4 regions of the Aneurinibacillus sp. XH2 genome follow, and region 2 is predicted to be linked to each of the others. Evidence: riboswitches for the same ligand, from Rfam matches in the RefSeq annotation. Region 2 holds a riboswitch; each other region holds the start of a gene.

Region 1 (5,475 bases), 940 kb from region 2:
CGAACGGGCCAAAGTGGCGGTGAAGCTGGCATTGGACAAACCAAATGAGCTTTTGCGCCCCGGCTTTCGGATAGATGTAACGATTGTGCACCAAAGCGCGAAACAGGCGCTGCAAGTACCGATCGAAGCGGTGCAGAAGAACGGCGGGAAAGCGTTCGTCTGGATAAATGAGAACGGTCTGGCGAAGAAGAAGGCGGTTGTCACCGGAATGGAAAACGAATTGTTTGCCGAAGTTAAACAAGGTTTGAAAGCGGGCACGAAAGTTATCACCAATCCGGGGCCGCAATTAAAGGAAAATGAGCCGGTTATGGAAGCGAATGTTCCCGGAGAAGCGAGATAAAAGGGGCGGTACAGCATGGTAAAAGTAGAGAATATGTCCAAAGTGTACCGCACAGGCGGTGGCGATATTTATGCGATGAAGAATGTTTTCGTAACGGTTGAAAAAGGGGAATTTGTCGCTATTATGGGACCATCCGGTTCGGGAAAATCGACATTTATGAACATGATTGGCTGCCTGGATCGACCGACGAGCGGGCTGTATCATTTAGACGGAATGGAAGTAACGAATTTGTCGGATAAGCAGCTTGCCCATGTACGTAACCAAAAAATCGGTTTTGTTTTTCAAACCTTTCATCTTTTGCCGCGTTCAACCGCACTGCGCAATGTTGAATTGCCGCTGATTTATGCCGGGGTCGGAAGAAAGGAACGGACGGAACGGGCGCGTGCGGCTCTTGCGCGTGTCGGGCTCGGCGAACGTATGAATCATATTCCGAATCAGTTATCAGGCGGACAGCGGCAGCGGGTAGCGATTGCGCGCGCCCTCGTAAATGAGCCGGCGATTGTGCTGGCTGATGAGCCAACCGGGGCGCTTGATTCGCGGACAAGCATTGAAATTATGGACATTTTCCAACAGTTAAATGAACAAGGAACGACTATTATTCTTGTTACGCATGAACCGGATATCGCATGCTATGCGAAGCGGTTAATCCGCTTCCGCGACGGCCAGGTAGTCGCCGATGACCCCGTGCGGGATCGATTATTCGCGTCGCAACAACTGGCGTCGGAGCGCCAACAGGAGGTGTAATCTATGCGTTTGCTGGAAAGCTTAAGCATGGCTTTGGACGGTTTGCGCGCCAATAAGCTGCGTTCTTTTCTAACGATGCTGGGGATTATTATTGGTATCGCGTCTGTCATTGCGGTTATGACGCTTGGGAAAGGGGGCGAAAGTGCGGTCGTGCAGCAGGTAAGCAAGTTCGGCCAAAATAAATTTATGGTATATACCCGCTACGATACGGAGGAGCCTGAAGATCCGAACGCGCTTACTTTGGAAGATGCGGAATATTTGCCGCAGGTGAGTCCGTACATTTCCGCTGCCGTAGCCAACTCTTACGTAGGCAATACGGAGCTTTACTGGCTCAATAAGAAGAAAACCGTCGAAGTAAGGGCGACGACGGCCCAGCTTCCGGCTGTACAACCCACGCTCCACATGGTGCAAGGCCGCTTTTTTACCGACGAGGATGATAAAAACCGCCGACCGGTTATCGTATTGGAAGACGGAGCAGCTCAGGAATTGTTCGGGACGGAAAACCCGATCGGTCAGCGCGTGCGTTTTAACGATCGGAGCGTAGTGGTGATCGGCGTATTTAAGCAGGAGAAAGTAAGCTTTGATTTTTCCAAAGCAAAGAGCGCGTTTGTTCCGTTTCGTTTTGCGAATGAGCTGTCTGAAAACCAAACGGTAAGCAACATTGAAATGACCGCCATTTCCAAAGAAGCATTGCGGCCTGCGATGAAGCAGGTCAAGGATTATTTGAACCGCAAGCATAACCATAAAGATTACTATGAAGTTTTAAGTATGGAAGACAATATTAAAGAGTTTTCGCAAATGACTGGAATGATTACCCTGATTTTTAGCATTGTAGCTGGCATTTCCCTCGTGGTGGGCGGCATTGGCGTGATGAATATTATGCTTGTGTCCGTGACGGAACGGACAAGAGAAATCGGAATCCGCAAAGCGCTTGGAGCGCAGCGGAAAGATATTTTGCTTCAGTTCCTACTGGAGTCGATGATTTTGTCGTTAATCGGCGGCTTAATCGGAGCATTGCTTGGTATTGGTATATCAGCTATCGGCTTTTCCTATGCTAATATACCGCTTTTGATTTCATGGGAGACCGTTTTGCTTGCATTTTCCGTGTCCAGTTCCATCGGGATTTTCTTCGGATTGTATCCTGCCAACAAAGCGGCAAAGCTAAATCCGATTGAGGCGTTGCGTTATGAATAAGAAGCGGGCTGCTCTTTAACTCTGAAGCCTCTTTGCATAATGAATGAGAGGATTTTTTTGAAAAGTATTGTCTTTTTAGAAAAAGCCGAGTATAATCAAATTTAATAAATCCGATCAATATAATATGAATTCTCTTTCTTATCCAGAGAGATGGAGGGACTGGCCCAATGAAATCTCGGCAACCTAATTCGGTTAGGTGCCAATTCCAGAAAGCACACGCTTGAAGATGAGGAAGAGGGGAGCGTAGAATATAAGCCCTTCTTCTTTAATGAAGCAGGGCTTTTTTAATTAAATTAAACATATAAAACAAATTTGATTAATATTATTTTTGGAAAAAAAGGGGATGGTTATATGGTGGCAGGTAAAGTGTATCTTGTGGGTGCCGGGCCAGGCGATCCAAAGTTGATTACAGTGCGTGGGCTTGAGCTTCTACAACGGGCGGATGTGATTGTATATGACCGTCTGGCCAGTCCAAAGCTGCTTGATTATGCAAAAAAGGAGGCTGAATGCATTTATTGCGGAAAAGAGACAAATCACCATTCGTTATCCCAGACGGAAATTAACGAGATCATTGTGGCGAAGGCTGTGCAAGGGAAAGAGGTTGTTCGTTTAAAAGGGGGTGATCCATTTGTTTTCGGGCGCGGTGGGGAAGAAGCGGAAGCCTGTATCGCGGCCGGCATCGACTATGAAGTTGTGCCGGGCATTACATCGGGTATCGCTGCTCCGGCTTATGCAGGAATACCTATCACGCACCGTGGTTATTCATCCTCCGTCGCGTTTGTGACTGGCCACAAAGCTGTAGAGAAGGAGCAAAGTGGTATTCAGTGGGAGAAGTTGGCCACTGCGGTAGATACGCTGGTATTTTACATGGGGGTCGGCAATTTGCCGGAAATTGTGAAAAATCTTCATAAGTACGGCCGGGCCAAAGAGACACCTGTGGCACTTATCCGCTGGGGTACATGCGAAAATCAGGAGACGCTTATAGGTACATTGGAGACGATTGTAGAGCAGGTACAACAGGCACGCTTTCGTTCTCCGGCAGTGATTGTCGTAGGCGAGGTTGTCCGCCTGCGGGAGCAGTTAGCTTGGTATGAACAACAGCTGCGTCAAGTCATTATTGCATAATATTCGCTGAGATGAGAGGAGAGAGTATGAATGAGTTATACACCAATATGGGCACAAAATAAGGAGAAATTGAATAAAACAGAATTAATAAAACTGGAGAAAGATGGACTGGATGTTATTGAGGACATTTATCGTTATGCGAAAACTGGTTTTGAATCCATTACGCCGGATGATATGGATCGTTTTAAGTGGGCAGGTGTATATCAGCAGCGCCCGAAAGACGGGTGCTTTATGATGCGTGTCCGGGTTCCGTCCGGAAATCTTACGTCCGAGCAGGCGCGCACGCTTGCGAGTATCGCGCATGATTATGGCAGGGATTTAATCGATATTACGACACGTCAGGCGATTCAGTTTCACTGGTTGCGGATCGAAAATTTACCGGACATTTTTGAACGGTTGGCTGCCGTCGGATTGTCCTCATTTGAGGCGTGCGGCGATTGCCCGCGTACGATTGTTGGCAATCCGCTTGCGGGGCTCGATCCGTACGAATTAATAGATACGACCCCGCTTGTGAAACAGTTGTCCGATACGTTTTTAATGAACCGGGATTTTTCCAACCTGCCGCGCAAATATAAAATTTCGATTTCTAGCAATATTTATAATGCCGGTCATGCCGAAATTAACGATCTGGCGTTTACCCCGGCCACGAAAGTAATCGCTGGCAAGGAAATCATCGGTTTTCATGTCTGGGTTGGCGGCGGACTATCGTCCCGTCCGTATTTGGCTCAACAGCTCGATGTATTTGTGCGACCGGAAGAAGTCGTGAAGGTAGCGGTCGGCGTTACAACGATTTTCCGTGACTATGGATACCGGGAGAAGCGTCATCACGCACGCTTGAAATTTCTTGTCGCTGATTGGGGAGCGGAGAAGTTTCTTGCCAAGTTAAAAGAGCTTGTCGGCGAGCTGGAGACGCGGGGCGAAGATAAGATTAAGGGATGGAATGCAGGATATTTTACCGGTATTCATAAACAGCGCCAGGAAGGGTTGAGTTATGTTGGTCTGTCCGTTCCGGTAGGACGTATGTCGGCACAGGAATTGGAAGAACTGGCGCATCTCGCCGATGAATATGGTAATGGCTCACTGCGTACATGCAATTCGCAAAATATCATAATTACCGGCATACCGGATGAAAGAGTGGAAGAACTGTTGCAAGAAAAAGTGTTGGAACGTTTGACACCGTATCCGAAGAATTTTACTGCTTTCGCCGTTTCTTGCACCGGCAATGAATTCTGTAATCTTGCGATCGTTGAAACGAAAGAAAGAATGCGCCAATTGGCGGAATATCTAGATGAACATGTGGAGTTGGATGAACCAATTCGCATGCATATGGTCGGTTGTCCGAACTCATGCGGTCAGCGGCAAATTGCTGACATTGGCTTTCAGGGAGCGCTTGTTAAAACGGAAGACGGCATGAAAGATGCGTTCGATATTTTCCTTGGCGGTACGCTGGGCCCGAACGCGAAATTTAACGAAAAGCTGAAAGGACGCGTGCTTGGCGAGCAACTGCACCGGGTCGTGTTGCCGTTGCTTGCCTATTATAAGGAAGAAAAGCGGAACAAGGAAAGCTTCTTTGATTTCGTACAGCGTGTTGGAATTACACCGTTCCAAGAGAGGCTGGATGCGGCTCTGAAACAGTTGGTATAAAGGATGCCTGGGCATAGGAGAGGTGAGGCGATGTTTATCTATAGATTTGAGATATTGTTTAGGGATGGGGGAACAGCTGCCGTTGTAGTCATACATGAAAATGAAGAAAAAGCGTTCCGCAGCGCCCAGAATCAAATTGAACGCTATTTTTTGCCGCCGAGGCCGGTTGCGGAGATAGCCATTGTAGAAAAAAAGCCGGCTGGAACGGGCCGGGGGTATGTGATCGAGCCATGATTCTGACGTGCGCGGCCATTGCCATTGCCCTGTTTTTCGCGATGAATATCGGCGCCAGCGGTACAGCCGCTGCGATGGGCGCGGCGTATGGCGGGGGAGCTATTCAAAATAAGAAGCTCGCAATGCTGATTGTAGGTGCAGCTGCTTTGCTCGGTGCTGTGTTAGGTGGAGGCGAAGTAGTGAAAACAATCGGG
Region 2 (5,475 bases):
CTTTTTCCACCTTGATGGCGGGTATTCCATCTCCGGCATGAAATACAGCAATGGCACGACTGTTGACCGTTCAATGGGCGGCTTTTACCTGTATCGGGATGTCGCAGGTATCGTCCGGATCGACACGGTGAAAGGAAGAACGATTGCTGATTTCCAGGAGGCGCACTGGGCGGTGGAGTCGTCGCCGCTGCTGTTGCCGGGCCTTGTGGCAAGTCCGCATATAGAAACGACGATTGCGGCGGAGTCTCATCCGCGCACGGCCGTTGGATTGACAGAGACGGATGTTATTTTTGCGGTGACGGATGGCCGCCCTTCAGGATTGACCTGTCGCGAACTGGCACATATTTTGCGGCAGGTCGGCTGTCATATCGCGCTTAATCTTGACGGTGGCCGTTCCTCCCAGTTGGTGATTCATGGGAGGCAGATCAACCGTCAGTGGATGCGGCGCAAAGTGTTTGCCGCGCTCGCTGTATACGAGGAAAAAAAAGGATAGTTGGCGCGCGCGTCGAATGATAGTTAAGAGGAAGGAAGTAAACCAAGCAGCAAAATGTGAATAGGGAGAGGAAGTTGAGTACTTTGAAAAAAACGATGAAACACTTACTTGTATGGAGCATGCTTATGGCCGTAGCAGGAAGCATGGCCGCTCCGACGCTGGCGGCGGAGAATGTGCCGAATGCCGCAAACAATCCGTATGCCGCAGAGGAAGCACGGATTCATGAAGTGCTGCAAACCGTAATGGAAAAACATTTGAACAGCCAGCTGGATGTAAAGCGTCTCACAGATGGCGCCATTCGCGGGCTGTTGGAGGAAACGGGCGACCTTTACACTACCTATTTTACGAATGAGGAGTTTGAAGAATTTTATAACAACTTAGAAGGTACGTTCGTAGGCATTGGCGTATATATTCAGCAAGAAAATAACAAATTGCTCATCGAAAGTGTATTTGAAGGTTCGACTGCGGCAAAAGCTGGTTTGCGGGCAGGTGACGAAATCATTGCTGTTGACGGCAAGCGGGTTGCCGGGCAGTCTATCGAGCAGGTTACGGAATGGATGAAAGGTGAAGTCGGTTCCAGCATAGAACTTACGATTAAACGCGCGGGAAAGGAGCAGATAGTTTCACTCATGCGTGAGGCGCTGCAATTCTCGCCGGTCGATAGTGTCATGCTGGACAATAAAATTGGATATATGGTGCTTTACACATTTTCTGAAAATAGCGCAGAAGTGTTTCGCAAGCATCTCGCCAAGCTGCGAAAGGACGGGATGAAGGGGTTGATTCTTGACTTGCGCGACAACGGCGGCGGCTACCTGGATGCGGCGCTGGAAATTGCCGATGAATTTATCGATAAAGGCGCGCTTGTATATGTAAAAGATCGAAGCGGCAAACGAACGGCGATTATGGCCAAATCCGGAGCGATCTCGCTTCCGGTTGTCGTCCTTGTAAACGGAGGAACGGCCAGCGCGTCCGAAGTGCTGACAGGCGCGCTACAGGATTACAATGTTGCCAAAATCGTCGGCACCAAAACATTCGGCAAAGGCACGGTTCAGGAATTGGTACCGTTGAAACAAGGCGGGATTTTAAAGCTGACGATCGAAGAGTATTTCTCCCCGAAACTTCGGAAGATCAACGGGCACGGCATTACGCCGGATATTATCGTAGAAAACCCGAATGAGCAGGTTATCAAGGCGATTTCGTATTTGCATGGTTCCACTGCTCTTGTTCTACATTCGAACGGGACTGCTTCGGTGGCTGGTATTCCTGCGGGCGAAAGCGTTGCGAAAAAAATCGATGGCAAATGGTTTATCGCGCTTCGCCCGTTTGCCCAATTGTATGGTTGCCAAGTTTATTGGGATGCGTCCCAGGAAATAGCGACCATGCGCTGTGGTGAAACTGTGCGCAAATATCCGAGCAAAAATAATGCATATGTACGCAACGAAAAAGGTGTCCTCTGGCTTTCGCTTGAAAAATTGGACAGCGACTTTCCGTCCATCCTTGTCGAAACGAGAGGGGATAATCTGTTCGTTTATGTAAAGTAAAGCATGGATTCACAACAAAATTCCTTCCCGGGCGTATATACAATTAGATAACCATTTATACCGTAATTGGGAGGATGGAAAAGCCGGGGAGAGATGCCCGGCTTCTTCCCTTAGATCAGTATACGCAGGGAGGAATGTACATGAAAAAATGGGGATATGGATTGGCAGGTGCCGCGTTGGCCTTGGTGATCGGGGCGGTGTCCACCGGTTTGGCAGCTACGCCTGAGCCCGGCTCCGATGCAGATCCGGTTGTAACGAAGAGCTATGTGGAGAAAGTAAAGCAGGAGATTTTGAATGTGGTGAAATCCCAGCCCGGCAAACCGGCAAGCGACACGCAGACACCGGCTGCGGCGAAGCTGATCGTGGAAAAAGTTCCGGCAGGAAAGACGATTATTGGCTATGCGGGCACGGAATTTATTGTTCGGACCGGAAAAGTGGTCGCTCATACGCCGCCGGGCGAAGGGTATGGTCTCCCGGATTTGACCGCAGGCACGAACATTACGCAGGGCGAGCCGGTACCAGCCAATCACCATTTGTTGTTGCCGCGCGATGACGGCCGTGGCCTCAAAGTTGTAAAAGGCCCGGCGGACATTATGATCCGCGGTGAATATGTAGTTCGGTAGCACGGTCGAACGAACAACCAAGTATTTTTCTTTATTGACATCCAAACCTAAATAAGATATGCTCATTGAGAACGGAAGACCCTTGTATCCCGAGCAGGCGGAGGGACTGGCCCGATGAAGCCCGGCAACCACATCGCGCAACGAGCTAGCGCGGACAAGTGTTCCCGGCGCGATGAACGGTGCTAACCAGCAGAACAGGTATGGATACATACTTGATTCTGGAAGATAAAGGGCAAAGAATGAGTAAAAAGATGACCCTTTTCCAGGATAAAATAATGGAAAAGGTTTTTTACTGCTTTGCGACAACGTTTGGGAAGGGAGTACCGTATCTTAACCAAGACCATCTATATATTCATGGTTTATAAGGAGGTACGTGAACATGGCGCTGAAAAAAGGCCGTCATCTCTTCACATCGGAATCGGTAACGGAGGGCCATCCGGACAAAATTTGCGACCAGATTTCCGATGCCATTCTTGATGCGATTCTTGAAAAAGATCCAAACGCTCGTGTAGCGGCGGAAACATCCGTAACAACAGGCATGGTGCTTGTAGCGGGCGAGATTACGACAAGCTGCTATGTAGATATTCCGAAAGTGGTTCGTGAAACGATTCGTGAAATCGGATATACTCGCGCGAAATTCGGTTTTGACGCTGACACTTGCGCGGTTCTAACTTCTATTGACGAACAATCTCCTGATATTGCGCAGGGGGTTGACCAGGCGCTCGAAGCGCGCGAAGGACAGATGACAGATGAGCAAATTGAAGCGATTGGTGCTGGCGACCAGGGCTTAATGTTTGGATTCGCTTGCAACGAAACGGCAGAATTGATGCCGCTTCCGATTTCTCTTGCTCATAAACTGTCCCGTCGTTTGACGGAAGTCCGCAAAGATGGAACGTTGAGCTACCTGCGTCCGGATGGCAAAACGCAGGTAACGATTGAATATGAAGGAAACAAACCAGTACGTGTGGACACGATCGTTATTTCTACGCAGCACGATCCGTCCATAACGCTTGAGCAAATCCAGAAGGATCTGAAAGAACATGTGATTAAGCCGGTTGTTCCGGCCGAGTTCCTCGATGAGCAAACGAAGTATTTTATCAATCCAACAGGTCGCTTCGTTATCGGTGGACCGCAGGGTGACGCTGGATTGACCGGACGCAAGATTATCGTGGACACATATGGTGGATATGCTCGTCATGGTGGCGGCGCTTTCTCCGGTAAAGACCCGACCAAAGTGGATCGCTCCGGTGCGTATGCGGCGCGCTATGTAGCGAAAAACATTGTGGCCGCGGGGTTGGCGGAGAAGTGTGAAGTGCAAGTAGCTTATGCGATTGGGGTGGCGCAGCCTGTATCCATTAATGTAGATACATTCGGGACAGGCAAGGTGGATGAAGAAATTCTTGTTCAGCTTGTGCGCAAACATTTTGATCTTCGTCCAGCAGGCATTATCAAACAGCTTGACTTGCGTCGACCGATCTACCGTCAAACTGCCGCGTATGGACATTTTGGTCGCAATGACCTAAATGTTCCATGGGAAAGAACGGATAAGGCAGAAATTCTTAAGAAAGAAGCTTCTGAACTTTCCGCTCGCTAATAAAAATAAGACTAAAGACCCAACACATCAATAGTGTGTGGGTCTTGTTTTGTTTATGTGGGATGAATGATACAATAGGAAAAGAGTTTTTGTTCTTCTTGCCTATAAAGGAAGTCAACCAGTAGGGAAGAGAAGCGTAGAAGGTAACAATTCGAATGGTACTTATTGGCTAATGATAGAGAGGGGATGTACGTGACCGAGGCGAACATTGATTTTCAACTGCTTGATGAGGTCATGAATAAGACGATTTCGTCGGTGGAAGAAAGTAGGGAAAAGATTTTTGATATCGCGGAAAACGCGCATAAAGAAAGCAATTATATCAGCCTCGAACTGGAAGCCCTAAAAAGAGAAATCGAATGGGTCATTAGCCAGACGGATGAACTTGAACTGCAGGCGAGAAAGGCGCGCCAGAAGCTGGCTAGTATTAGCCGTAGTTTCCACCAATATAGTGAGGCGGAAATACGCGAAGCGTATGAGCAAGCCAGCCAGATGCAGATTAAGCTGTCGCTCTCAAGGGATAAGGAGCTCCATCTCAGGCAGCGGCGGGACGAGCTGGAGCGGCGCCACCGCAGCATTTTAAGCACCATAGAGAAATCGGAAAACTTGATTGCGCAGATGGGAATTGTGCTAAACTACCTGCAGGGCAACTTAAGGAAAGTGGGGATTGCGCTGGAGTCAGCCCAGAATCAGCAGCTGCTGGGAATTCAGATCATTCAGGCCCAGGAAGAAGAACGGAAGCGAGTGGCGCGCGATATTCACGACGGTCCGGCGCAATCGATGGCCAATGTTACCTTGCGGAGCGAAATCGTTGAGAGAATGCTTAATCAAAATCGGATTGACGAAGCTAAGGTAGAGCTTAGGTTATTAAAAGAACTTACAAGGGCAAGCCTTATGGATGTAAGAAAGATTATTTTTGATCTGCGTCCGATGGCACTCGATGATCTAGGACTTGTGCCGACGCTTCGTAAATACCTTGAGGAATATGAGAAGCGGCATGGGATCGAGACGAAGCTTACGTTGCTTACCCCGGAATGCCGCCTGCAGAATTCGATTGAAGTCGCCGTATTCCGCTTAATTCAGGAGTCGCTAAACAATACAGCAAAGCATGCAAAAGCCCGCCATGTGGAAGTAAGGCTTGAATTTAAGCCACATGTGGTGCATTTTCGCGTGCTCGATGATGGAGTGGGATTCGACCAAGCGGTAAAAGCGGAGCGGCCGCAATTT
Region 3 (5,475 bases), 1.1 Mb from region 2:
GTGCTCATCGTTTTCTTCCCCCCTATGTGCTTATTTTAAATAATCAGGTTTGACAAATCCCTGGAATTCTTTCTCGATAACTTCTTTAAACTCCGGAGATTTATATGCTTCGATTAAATCTTTAACAAACTGGCTGTCTTTGTCCGCCGTTTTCACAGCGACCACGTTCATATATTGATCCGGAATCTTTTCGAGCGCCAGCGCTTCCGTAAGTTTCAAGCCCGATGCGATGGCGAAGTTCCCGTTGACAAATGCGTAGTCTGCGTCTTCAAGCGAGCGCGGAAGCTGGGCTGCTTCCAGCGGCAGGAGCTTGATATTTTTCTTGTTCTCCACGATATCCTTTTCCGATACGCGAAGCAGATCTACACCTTCTTTTAACTTGATCCAACCGAAATGTTGCATCATGACAAGCGCGCGGGCCTGATTAGTAGGATCATTCGGAAGCGAAACGGTCGCTCCCGGCTGCACTTCTTCCAGTGTTTTATGCTTATGCGAGTAAATGCCGATCGGAGCCGTCGGAACCTGGATAACATCTTGAATATCCAAGTTATGCTCTTTCGCAAAGTTCTGCAAATACACGACATGTTGAAACACATTCGCATTCAGCGAACCTTCAGCCAGCGCCTGGTTCGGCTGCACGTAATCGTTGAACTCAACAATCTTCACGTTGTATCCTTTTTTTTCTAAAATAGGTTTAATTCCTAAACGCACCTGATCACTATACGGCCCCGCCGTCGCACCAATAACCAGTTCTTTACTGTTCCCCTGCGTTTTTCCTGTTGCCGTTTCGCTCTCTTGTCCTCCGCAAGCTGTCAAAAAGATTACTATTAATGAAATTAATGCAATAAGAATAAACGGTTTTTGTTTCACAAAGATCTCTCCCTTAACGTTTATCAAGATAATGTGCAAGACGATTGCCCGCAAATTGAATGACTTGTACAAGCACCACCAATAAAAGCACGGTCACAATCATAACATCCGTCTGGAATCGGTAGTAGCCGAAGCGAATCGCTAAATCCCCGATCCCTCCGCCTCCGACAACGCCGGCCATCGCAGAATAGGAAAGAAAACTGACAATCAATACTGTGAGTCCGAGCGTAAGCCCAGCGCGCGCTTCTGTCAATAACACTTTCCAAACAATCTGATATGTAGACGCCCCCATTGCCACCGCGGCTTCAATAACTCCTCTCGAAACTTCACGAAGCGATTGCTCCACCAGACGTGCAAAGTATGGAATGGCTGCAATCGACAACGGAACAGCCGCAGCCACCGGACCGATCGTCGTTCCGACCAATGTTCGCGTCAACGGAATCAATGCCACGAGCAAAATAAGAAAGGGAAACGATCGGACAATGTTAACGAGCGAACTTAAAATTCGAAATAAAATGGGGCTTTCCAGCAATTGTCCTTTACCTGTCAGAAAAAGCAGAACCCCCAGCGGCATGCCAAGCAAAAGCGCTGAGCCTATTGAAATGCCGACCATAATAGAAGTTTCTACGATAGAAACCCCAATTTCCGGCAATAAAGCAATCACATTATCAAACATTGGCTATCCCTCTCTCCTTGCCTGTTTCCTCTTCGAATAATAGCTGGGCGATTTCAGTTTTCGGCTTTACTTCCCGTTCAGAAAGCGAAAGTTTTTCGACGAGATGACCTCTTTCCATGACTGCTACTTTGTTGCAAATCTCTTTCACTACACTCATTTCATGCGTGACGATGAGAATCGTTACGCCTAGCTTTTGGTTGATTTCTTTAAGAAAAGATAAAATGGTACGCGTCGTCTGCGGATCAAGCGCTGAGGTAGGCTCATCACATAGCAGCACTTTCGGCCGGCTGGCCAACGCCCGGGCGATAGCGACCCTCTGCTTTTGTCCCCCGCTCAACTTGGCAGGATAGCTGTCCACCTTCTCGGCCAGCCCTACAATCTCCAAGCACTCCTGTACTCTTTTTTTTCTCTCTTCTTTTGGAAGACCGGCTATTTCTAGCGGAAACGCCACATTGTCCGCCACCGTCCGATTATTCAACAGATTAAAATGCTGAAAAATCATGCCGATGGACTGGCGCGCTTTGCGCAGCTCTCGATTTGATAGACCGGTTAACTCCTGACCATCCACATATACCTTTCCCTCGTCCGGTCGCTCCAGCAAATTAACCAGTCTAAGCAAAGTTGACTTACCAGCACCGCTGAACCCGATAATACCGTACACATCCCCTGGCTCCACATGCAGCGACGTTGGAGCTACTGCCTGAAATGTCCCGTTCGGTGTGGTATAACTTTTACTAATACTCTGTAATTTAATCATACTCCTCACTCCTTTATTCCTCCTAGATTGCACAAGGGGAAATAAAAACGACCTCCTGCGCTGCAAGAGGTCGGCGTACACTCATCACAAGTTTGCCGGACCTCTCATCTTTCAGCGCGCGAGCGCTGCTGGAATTGGCACCGTGTCAAAGAGTTTCTTTGATGGTTGCCGAGGCTTCACTGGGCCAGTCCCTCCACCTCTCTGGATAAGAGTCCTAATCATTTGCCTTTTCAATTTGTTGATTTTATTCTAACACATTAAACCATAATGTCAACTAGGAATTATAGATTTTTTAATTTTCTCCTACATTGCTGAGACATATAAAAACCATCACAGTTTATCATTGTATATGCAGATAACACCATATTTATATTGATTATAGTAGCTGTATATTTTCGCGGTCAATAAATTTACATTTAATTCTTAATACTATATCGAATAGTAGCAATATTTGTTTTGATAAGGTTGTTAATGATCCGATAAAAAAGACCGCGATTGAAAATTCCACGGTCTTCCTGTTTCATTATTTTTGTGCAATGGTTTGCCGTAACTCCGTGATACGTGCCTCCATTTTTTCTTTTTTAAAAATCGCCTGTGTAAAAATTCCGGTACCAACAATATTTTCTGATGTTTCCGCGGTCACTTCACAAACGACTCGCTTCGGAGTAACTTCCGTACATAAGGCTGTAAATTTTACCCGTTGCCCCACCACCGCAGGCCCAATGTGCTTAACCTGAATTTCGTATCCGGCTCCTTCCTCCCCCTCTTCAAGGTAAGGCAAAATAACATGGCGTCCGACTTTTTCCATATAATAAATCATAGTCACGGTCGACATTACATCGTGAACCACGTTGCCGTCAAACGTAGGACGCATATCGTCCTGCACGACAATTTCCAACGTCTCTGTCTCTCCCGGTTGTAATCCTTTCACCCGTTCTTCTCCTTCCTTATAAAGCAACATATACTTTCTTATACGAATGTAAAGACAACTCCACATCACTGTGGAGTTGTCTTTACACGGGCATATGTGCCAAGCGCGACGGCAACCAGCTCCCCATCGTCCGTGCGCACTTCCGCTTGCATGATAATAGTACGGCCTCCGCGCTTGATTACCCTAGATTGTGCGATCAGCTTATTTCCCCTAGCAGGCGCCAAATAGTTGATTTTGCTCTCCAATGTTACGCACTGCTGCACACCGTTAACATGAGGCGCGGCCGCGTGCCCCATGACCACATCAGCAAGCGTGCTTGTCACTCCGCCATGCACCACTCCATCGATACTATTGTACAATTCCGGGCGAATATGAAGCACTGCCGTGCAGCTATTTTCGTCCTGGTGCTCGATTTCAATACCAAGATATTGGTTAAAACGATTGTTTGATTTCATGGTAGTCTCTCCTGCCAATCCAGCGCTGCCAACGCGTCCTGTTACTCTTCATTAGCTGCGTTCTGTCCGATTTCCTCAAGAAAAAACCCACTCTTGCGGTAAGCGACCGCGTCAAGCAGAGCGATGCTTTCGCCGTCGTGTTCCACCTCGATTTGGTAAAAACCGGCGCGTGCTGTTTTTTTCTTTTCTGTCGCTACTGCACGTAACCGTGCGCCCTTTCCACTTGGAGCCATATACTGAACGTTCATCGATAACGCCACGCATGGACGTCCATATGAATTGCAGGCCGCAGCAAACGCAAAATCAGCCAGCGCAAAAATGACGGCTCCATGTGTTGTGCCATGCGCATTCAACATTTCCTCACGCACGTCTACTTCCGCCACAGCCGTTCCCTCTCCAAGTTCAACCAGCCGGATTCCTAAATGGCGCGCGTACGGATCGCGACTCACATACCGAGTGATTTGTTCCCGGTACCTGCGATGTGTTTCCGTCTCACTCAACATGCTTTTTAAACCTTTCTCCTATACTACTTCCGCGAAGTGCATGGATACAACCTTGCCAGCGAAGCCCATTAAATCTTTGCCTGCTGCTTTTCCTTCCGGAGAAGAAAGCGCGTTCATAAGCGCTTCTTTTGTTTCAAAATACATTTCTGCAATCAAATGAAGATTGCTGTCACCTGCAGGAGAGCCATAAATTTTATTAACTTCCAGCTTTAGAAGACCCGGCATTTTTTCCGCGAGCGGCGCGTGTACTTCTTTGTAATGTTTATCAAATTCCTCCACATTTTCCGGCTTTTTGTAAATCGCGATCAGCTTAACCATCGTATCCCCTCCATAAAAAATCAATACCTTAATATCATAAAAATATAATATTACGTTTTAAAATCGTACTATTTATCAGAAATTATATCGTTTTAAACAGCCAATCGTCAATATTTTAAGAAAAATTATTAATATAGCCACTATGTTGAACTTACCGTTCAAGCGAATGCTACCGCTCCCGCTGGCCCGGTTCAACGAATTGCAAGAGCTCTCGATCCGGGCCATAAAATAAAATCATCCGACCGCCTCCAAGCGTCGGTTTCGGTTCCTCAGTGTTAAAAACAATTCCCTTCGCCTTGTAATGAGCAATCAGTACAAAAACGCCATCTCGCGCACCGCGTTCTGACCGCGAAGGCGTACCCTGTACCCAAACATCGATGAATAAAACGCAATGGAACGATCCATATCGGAAACAATCAATGCTACGTGTTCGATTTTTTTAATCATTTGTATCTCCTGCCCTTTTCATTTTTGAATCCCTTCTCTTTTTCTATCACTAAATGGTAATTTTGTTTCTTATTTTGGGCAAGTCTAGTCCTTTACTTTGACTTCTCCGCTTTACATGTTGAACAAAGCGACAGTGGCCGACTTTTTATACGGTTTCACTTTCTGTTATAGTAAAAGCAAAAGGACATGAAGGGGAGAACAATATGGCAATGTTTGAGGAACCGGATCTGCTGGGCGTCTACTGCGAACGACGCGACAAGGGACATCCGGAAGAATATGCGTTTGAGATTACGCAAAAATATATGTTCAATTTCTTTATCAGCAACATGAACCAACTGTTCGCTGCTGAAAAAGCCGAAGTTACTGACAACATGCCGCCTGATGAAAAAGCAAAACTACTCTATTTAAAAAAAGCATCCGACCGCGAAAAGCTGGAACTTATCCGCAGATGGTATGAAGATTACAAAGACAGCATCTATTCCTCCAGCGGTTCATTTGAACGGGCATATATGCACAGA
Region 4 (5,475 bases), 1.6 Mb from region 2:
ATATGATCACCTGGATGTACAATGGCGCTGTCAAGCTTGTTCTCGCGCTGGATATAAAATAATAGCTCGTTAATGGACATGCCAGCCTTCTCATTATAACGATCAGCGATCGACCAGAGCGTATCGCCAGCTTCTACTATCACCTCAACACCAAGTGGGTTCGCTGGCTTATCGTTTCCGCCAATAGATGCAAACACAAGATTTGCCATGCCGAGGATACCCATACCGATAATAATTCCGATAAGTAATGATTTCTTGTTCATCTTCATCGTACTATCCCCCTTCTATTGTTTTCGCTTTCGTTATTGAGAGTTTATGCTTGTCTATGTATAATAGAACTGAATGAAAAAGAACATTTGTTCTTAGTTGTATATCAATATATTAATCAGAACAAGCGTTCTTGTCAACAAAGATTAGAACTTATGTTTGTATACTAGAACAAATGTTGATATAATTAAGAACAAGGAAGATTTCATAGAAAGAATGGGGTGTTAGTATGAAAAAGCTGTCCAGCCGTCAACTTGCCATCCTTGATTACATAAAGAAAGAAGTCAGGGAAAAAGGCTATCCGCCGTCCGTACGTGAGATCGGTGAAGCCGTGGGCCTCGCTTCCAGCTCTACGGTTCATGGACACTTGGCACGCTTGGAGAAAAAAGGACTGATTCGCCGCGATCCGACAAAGCCGCGCGCTATCGAAATTTTAGACGGGGAGCGCAATGAAGCTACAGACGCGTCCGTTAAGACTGTAACGATTCCCGTATTGGGGAAAGTTACGGCCGGTATGCCGATTACAGCGGTGGAAAACATTGAGGAATACTTCGTGTTGCCGGAAAACATGGTTGGAAATGATACGGTCTATATGCTGCGTGTGCAAGGAGAGAGCATGATTGATGCCGGTATTTTAGACGGGGATTACGTCATTGTTCGCCAACAACAAACCGCCAACAATGGGGACATTGTCGTGGCGATGACAGAAGAAAATGAGGCAACCGTTAAACGTTTTTTCAAAGAAAAAAATCACATTCGCTTGCAGCCAGAGAATCCGACGATGGAGCCGATTTTGCTTCCTGCAGTTACCATTCTTGGCAAAGTAATCGGGGTATACCGCAACATTCATTAAATCTAGAGAACTAAAGAAAGCAGCCTTTAAAGGCTGCTTTCTTTAGTTATGCGTGTTTTTGGCAAAAGAAATAATACCAACTATACAGGTTTGAATTTAAGTTTTTATTGACGTCAATAGCATCTGTAGCTATACTTTAAGGTAATATATCACATCTTTATACTTGGTTTTCTTGTTCTTATCAAGAGTGGTGGAGGGATTAGGCCCAATGAAACCCAGCAACCGGCGGATGCATTCGCAAGGTGCTACATCCTACAGGACATTTTGTTCTGAAAGATAAGAAAGGATCTTTTCTTCTCCTCCTTTCTTCTCTTCAGAAGAAAGCTTTTTATTTATTGAAGGAGGAAATAATATGGAACGCAGTATTACCATCGTGTATCAAAGTCTTGAACTTGTCGCCAGTGTGCATTATCCATGCGCAGAAAAAAGGAAACAAAAGGAGAAATGCTGGCCTGTAATTATTATCTGCCATGGATTTGTCGGTAATCGGATTGGGGTTAACCGCTTATTTGTTAAAGCGGCGCGCAGACTGGCAGCGGAAGGCTATTTTGTTCTGCGCTTCGATTATGCTGGATGCGGAGAAAGCAATGGCGAATACGGTTCTTACGGCATCGATAGTTTTATTGAGCAAACGCGTTATGTACTTGATTATGTACTAAGCATCGATTGTATTGATAAAACACGTGTGTTCTTGCTCGGCCATAGTTTGGGCGGTGCCATTGCCCGCTTGACTGCAGAACGAGATACGCGGGTAAATGCGCTGATTCTTTGGGCACCGGTAGCCCATCCGTTCGCGGATATTACCCGCATCATCGGCAACGATGCATATGAAGAAGCAATGCGAAACGGCGAAACGGAATACAGTGGCTACCGTCTTAAAAAAGAATTCTTCATTTCACTTGCAGAAGCACAACCGCTTGTATCTGGCGCTGGTTTTCTTGATGATGCACTTATTTTGCACGGGACACGCGACGAAGTCATTCCGGTTGACGCCTGCTATTTGTATGAAGGCGTATTGCGGCAGCAGATTACAGGGGAATGTCGTGCGATCACGCTTGAAGGGGCTGATCATACGTTCTCTACCATTTCTGCCTCCGAATTGCTTTTTGCTCATACCTGCTCTTGGCTACAGCAGCTTGAAACCCGGAAAAAGAATTGGAGCGACTGGATCATATGATAGTTGGGAAGGAAAAATGATCAAGTTTTTCGATTCTCAACTTTTCCTTTTCACTAGCTTGGTGGCGATGTGGTGGGACCCCAAATTATTGACTATATCAAAAACTTTAAGGACCAAAAAGAATAGTGCCCCAAATAAAGTAAAAAGGCGGAAAAAACAAAATAGCCATGGCTAAATTACCCCAAAGTCCTAACTTACTTAAATAGTTCATTTGTTTATTTTTTTCAAAGAAAAAGGCAGATATTCCAATTAGTAAACCTATTATATTACTTCCATAAAACAACACCCATTCAGATCCAAATAAGCGAAAACCACTAAAAAAGGCTATTATGGAAAAAACTAAAAACAAAAAAGAAACCAAACCTACAATATTACATGGAGATTTAATTTGATTCATAACAACACCTCAATCATTAGATTTAAATTTATTATATATTATAATTCAAGGAATTTTATCCAAAAAAAAGAAGTAGTGTTTAATACACTACTTCTGTAATGATTCTAATTACCTTTTTAAGTACAATTATATTCATACTGCTTAAGGAAATAAGCATTTATAATAATTGCCCATTCGCTTCCTTCATATACGTAAGGTGCTAAACAATGAATTAACTTTCTATCGCATTCACAATTAAAATAACCATTATTCCCATAACAATCATCGTGATGCTTACAGCACCAGTCAACAGGACTAATTGGTGTTCCAGACCCACACTTAGGACCGCAATAATTTCCATAAATACATGGAAGATCCATTAATTCTGTTTTATTATCAAGACTATCAATTTGATTAATTTTTTCGTTCATTATTTCTTGGATTTCTTGAAACTCATTTTCAGTATGTTGTTTGTTATATACAATACTAACTTGGTTGTCAATAACTTTATAACCAGTAGTTTCGATTATATCTCCTTTCTTTTCAATTTTACTCCCAAAAACTGATTCTACTTCAGACTCAGTAAAAAGAACTTTTATGTTCCCTAATTTGACCTCCAAAACATTTACAATAGTTTCCCCTTTTTTTAATGTAAAAGCTGTGGTTTTTGCTAATAAGATGTTGTCTTTAATTAATCCTTTCAAAAGGATATTAAAGTCTTTATTTTTTTTCGCTTGCTCAACCAACTGTTGCTCCTGAACATCGGATACAAACTGTTTCATAAGTTACACTCTCCTTATTAAAAATTTGGTGGAGGCGGTACTCGGATTCGAACCAAGGATTAAGGTTTTGCAGATCTTTGCCTTACCACTTGGCTATACCGCCAAAAAATTTTTTAGATAAATCACCCCTTTCCTTTCGACAATGACAAGATGTGAGGTTTGTCCCATAGTAAGTTCTGTAAAAATCTTTAATTTTCTTTACTTGTTTTGCAGCATCCATAGCTAACTCCTGAAAAAGTTTTTCCTCTCCATCTGAGCATATGTCTTGCAAGCATTTAGAGTATTGTGCTTGACTTCGCCTTGCTTCTTGGAAACAGCGAAACAATTTCTCTGGAGAACTCATGATATTTTCCCTCCTTTAGCTCTTTTGTGAAGTTCTACTATAGAAAAGGGAATCAAGGTGTAAAATAACAACCACTTTAAAAAAATAGAATTTTGGAATAACTCTAGTACTCCCTTTACTATAATCGCTTTTATTCCATACTTTAGGTGAACGAATGATTAGGTGCTGGCTTCTATGTCTTAAAAGGGAATAGGTGATAAAGAAAACAACCAAAAAAAGAACCTTTTATGGAAGGAAGGTTCTTTTTGCATTTCTATTTACTTTTCACTATTCGCTCTCTCTAAAAACTCAAAAAATCCAGGTATATTAGATGTATCAAATCGTTGAATCGCCTTTATCATTTCAATCCGTAGTTCTTGTTCTATATCTTCTTGTTCGGAATAGGTAATAAAACGACTTGATTTTTTAATTTTCGGCTCAAACAATCTAATAATTTTTAACATTGTTTCTTTATCATGAATATTGTCAACCAGTTCATACAATTTTTTCATTTTGTTTCCCTCTTCTTTATTTCGTCAATTAGTTCTTTCACTATATTCTCCAATTGCTGAAAACTTTTTTCTAAGCGAGCCAATAAATAAATCGTAATAAAAATGGGAAAGCCTACATTAGAAATCACCCCTACCCAGTCAAACTGTTCCATAAGAATCCCTCATTTTGTATGCTTCTGCTAGCTTCTTTACTGCTTGTCTATATGATTTAGACACAGCTTGAGGTGTAATACCTAAGATTTTTGCGATTTGTTTATGAGTGAGATTGTCCAGAAAGGATAATTCTAGAATTTCGAGCTGCCGTTTGCTCAATGTAGTTAAGATGTGATACAAAGAAGAGTCTTCGATGTGCTCTAAAAAATTATCTTGTTTATTAATTACTTTTTCCGCAGTATCACTTTCATTTATATCTATAAGATTGCCAATGGTTTCAACGGAATCTCCCTTGTTAATCGGCTGATCGAAAATAAGTAGACAATGATACTGTCTTTTTTTGTGCTTGTGGTAATAATCTCGTGAGGTGTGACTTAGAAGTTTAGACAGATAGTGAGTTAAGCGGATAACAATATAATGTCTTCGGAAGGCTTGATTTAATTCTTCGATATTATCTGCTGTAGGAAAACAAATTGCTTTTAAAAACAAATGAAAATGTTCCTGATTATATAAAAAGCTTTTCACAACACGATTAGATAATCCTCTTTTATATTGTTGAATAAAATTCACTACGCTCCTTTCTAACCCACCTTTTAATTTCCCATAAGAATATGGTTTATTCAATGATATCCCCCCTTTTTTTATAAAAAAGGGATATATAGGAATTAAAACAACCTTAAATATCAATTAAACATAAATTATATATTTTAGTTGGCTATTGTCCCTAAGAAAAAAGGAGAGGCTACAACCCTCTCCTTTCAATTATTATAAATTACATCCTGCACTACATTTGATTTGTGAAGGGCCACGATACGGAACTCCCCAACCTCAGAAATACGGGCAAAGACCCAGTGTGAAACCGATAATTTATATGCTGGAATTATTATATACTCTTGCTTCTTTTCCATAATATAGATGACGTAATTATTTTGTGTTTTGTGTAAGGTTATTCACCAATATTTAGAGTCTTTTTGTCTTATCCTTCTTCGATCCGAGGTGTCATTTATACAACCAACTGGATTGAACGTACAAA

What was found. A riboswitch is a leader RNA that binds a small molecule or an ion and turns the genes downstream of it on or off. The one in region 2 is predicted to bind S-adenosylmethionine.
Region 1: another riboswitch for S-adenosylmethionine. It lies ahead of cobA (uroporphyrinogen-III C-methyltransferase); the one in region 2 lies ahead of metK (methionine adenosyltransferase).
Region 3: another riboswitch for S-adenosylmethionine. It lies ahead of ACH33_RS14480 (methionine ABC transporter ATP-binding protein); the one in region 2 lies ahead of metK (methionine adenosyltransferase).
Region 4: another riboswitch for S-adenosylmethionine. It lies ahead of ACH33_RS09735 (alpha/beta hydrolase); the one in region 2 lies ahead of metK (methionine adenosyltransferase).

Annotation. Positions count from the first base shown of each region.
Region 1 is NZ_CP014140.1:3,113,143-3,118,617, reverse strand. It holds gene ACH33_RS15565 (efflux RND transporter periplasmic adaptor subunit) at 1-340, shown strand, start outside; gene ACH33_RS15560 (ABC transporter ATP-binding protein) at 356-1,084, shown strand; gene ACH33_RS15555 (ABC transporter permease) at 1,088-2,278, shown strand; SAM riboswitch class I at 2,414-2,511, shown strand; gene cobA (uroporphyrinogen-III C-methyltransferase) at 2,630-3,403, shown strand; gene ACH33_RS15545 (nitrite/sulfite reductase) at 3,434-5,047, shown strand; gene ACH33_RS15540 (DUF3906 family protein) at 5,078-5,281, shown strand; gene ACH33_RS15535 (sulfate permease) at 5,278-5,475, shown strand, end outside.
Region 2 is NZ_CP014140.1:390,876-396,350, forward strand. It holds gene ACH33_RS01905 (phosphodiester glycosidase family protein) at 1-493, shown strand, start outside; gene ACH33_RS01910 (S41 family peptidase) at 589-2,034, shown strand; gene ACH33_RS01915 (hypothetical protein) at 2,175-2,657, shown strand; SAM riboswitch class I at 2,739-2,889, shown strand; gene metK (methionine adenosyltransferase) at 3,043-4,251, shown strand; gene ACH33_RS01925 (sensor histidine kinase) at 4,417-5,475, shown strand, end outside.
Region 3 is NZ_CP014140.1:2,920,224-2,925,698, forward strand. It holds gene ACH33_RS14465 (fatty acid--CoA ligase) at 1-8, opposite strand, end outside; gene ACH33_RS14470 (MetQ/NlpA family ABC transporter substrate-binding protein) at 31-870, opposite strand; gene ACH33_RS14475 (methionine ABC transporter permease) at 884-1,546, opposite strand; gene ACH33_RS14480 (methionine ABC transporter ATP-binding protein) at 1,539-2,303, opposite strand; SAM riboswitch class I at 2,405-2,515, opposite strand; gene ACH33_RS14485 (thioesterase family protein) at 2,827-3,234, opposite strand; gene ACH33_RS14490 (PaaI family thioesterase) at 3,300-3,689, opposite strand; gene ACH33_RS14495 (PaaI family thioesterase) at 3,731-4,192, opposite strand; gene ACH33_RS14500 (EthD family reductase) at 4,211-4,510, opposite strand; gene ACH33_RS20170 (VOC family protein) at 4,820-4,957, opposite strand; gene ACH33_RS14505 (hypothetical protein) at 5,161-5,475, shown strand, end outside.
Region 4 is NZ_CP014140.1:1,952,411-1,957,885, forward strand. It holds gene yneA (cell division suppressor protein YneA) at 1-269, opposite strand, end outside; gene lexA (transcriptional repressor LexA) at 497-1,120, shown strand; SAM riboswitch class I at 1,296-1,403, shown strand; gene ACH33_RS09735 (alpha/beta hydrolase) at 1,473-2,297, shown strand; gene ACH33_RS09740 (hypothetical protein) at 2,404-2,694, opposite strand; gene ACH33_RS19255 (phospholipase A2 family protein) at 2,811-3,455, opposite strand; tRNA gene ACH33_RS09750 (tRNA-Cys) at 3,485-3,558, opposite strand; gene ACH33_RS18695 (hypothetical protein) at 3,538-3,798, opposite strand; gene ACH33_RS09755 (helix-turn-helix domain-containing protein) at 4,056-4,289, opposite strand; gene ACH33_RS18700 (YvrJ family protein) at 4,286-4,441, opposite strand; gene ACH33_RS09760 (RNA polymerase sigma factor) at 4,428-5,066, opposite strand; partial or broken gene ACH33_RS18705 (transposase) at 5,411-5,475, shown strand, end outside.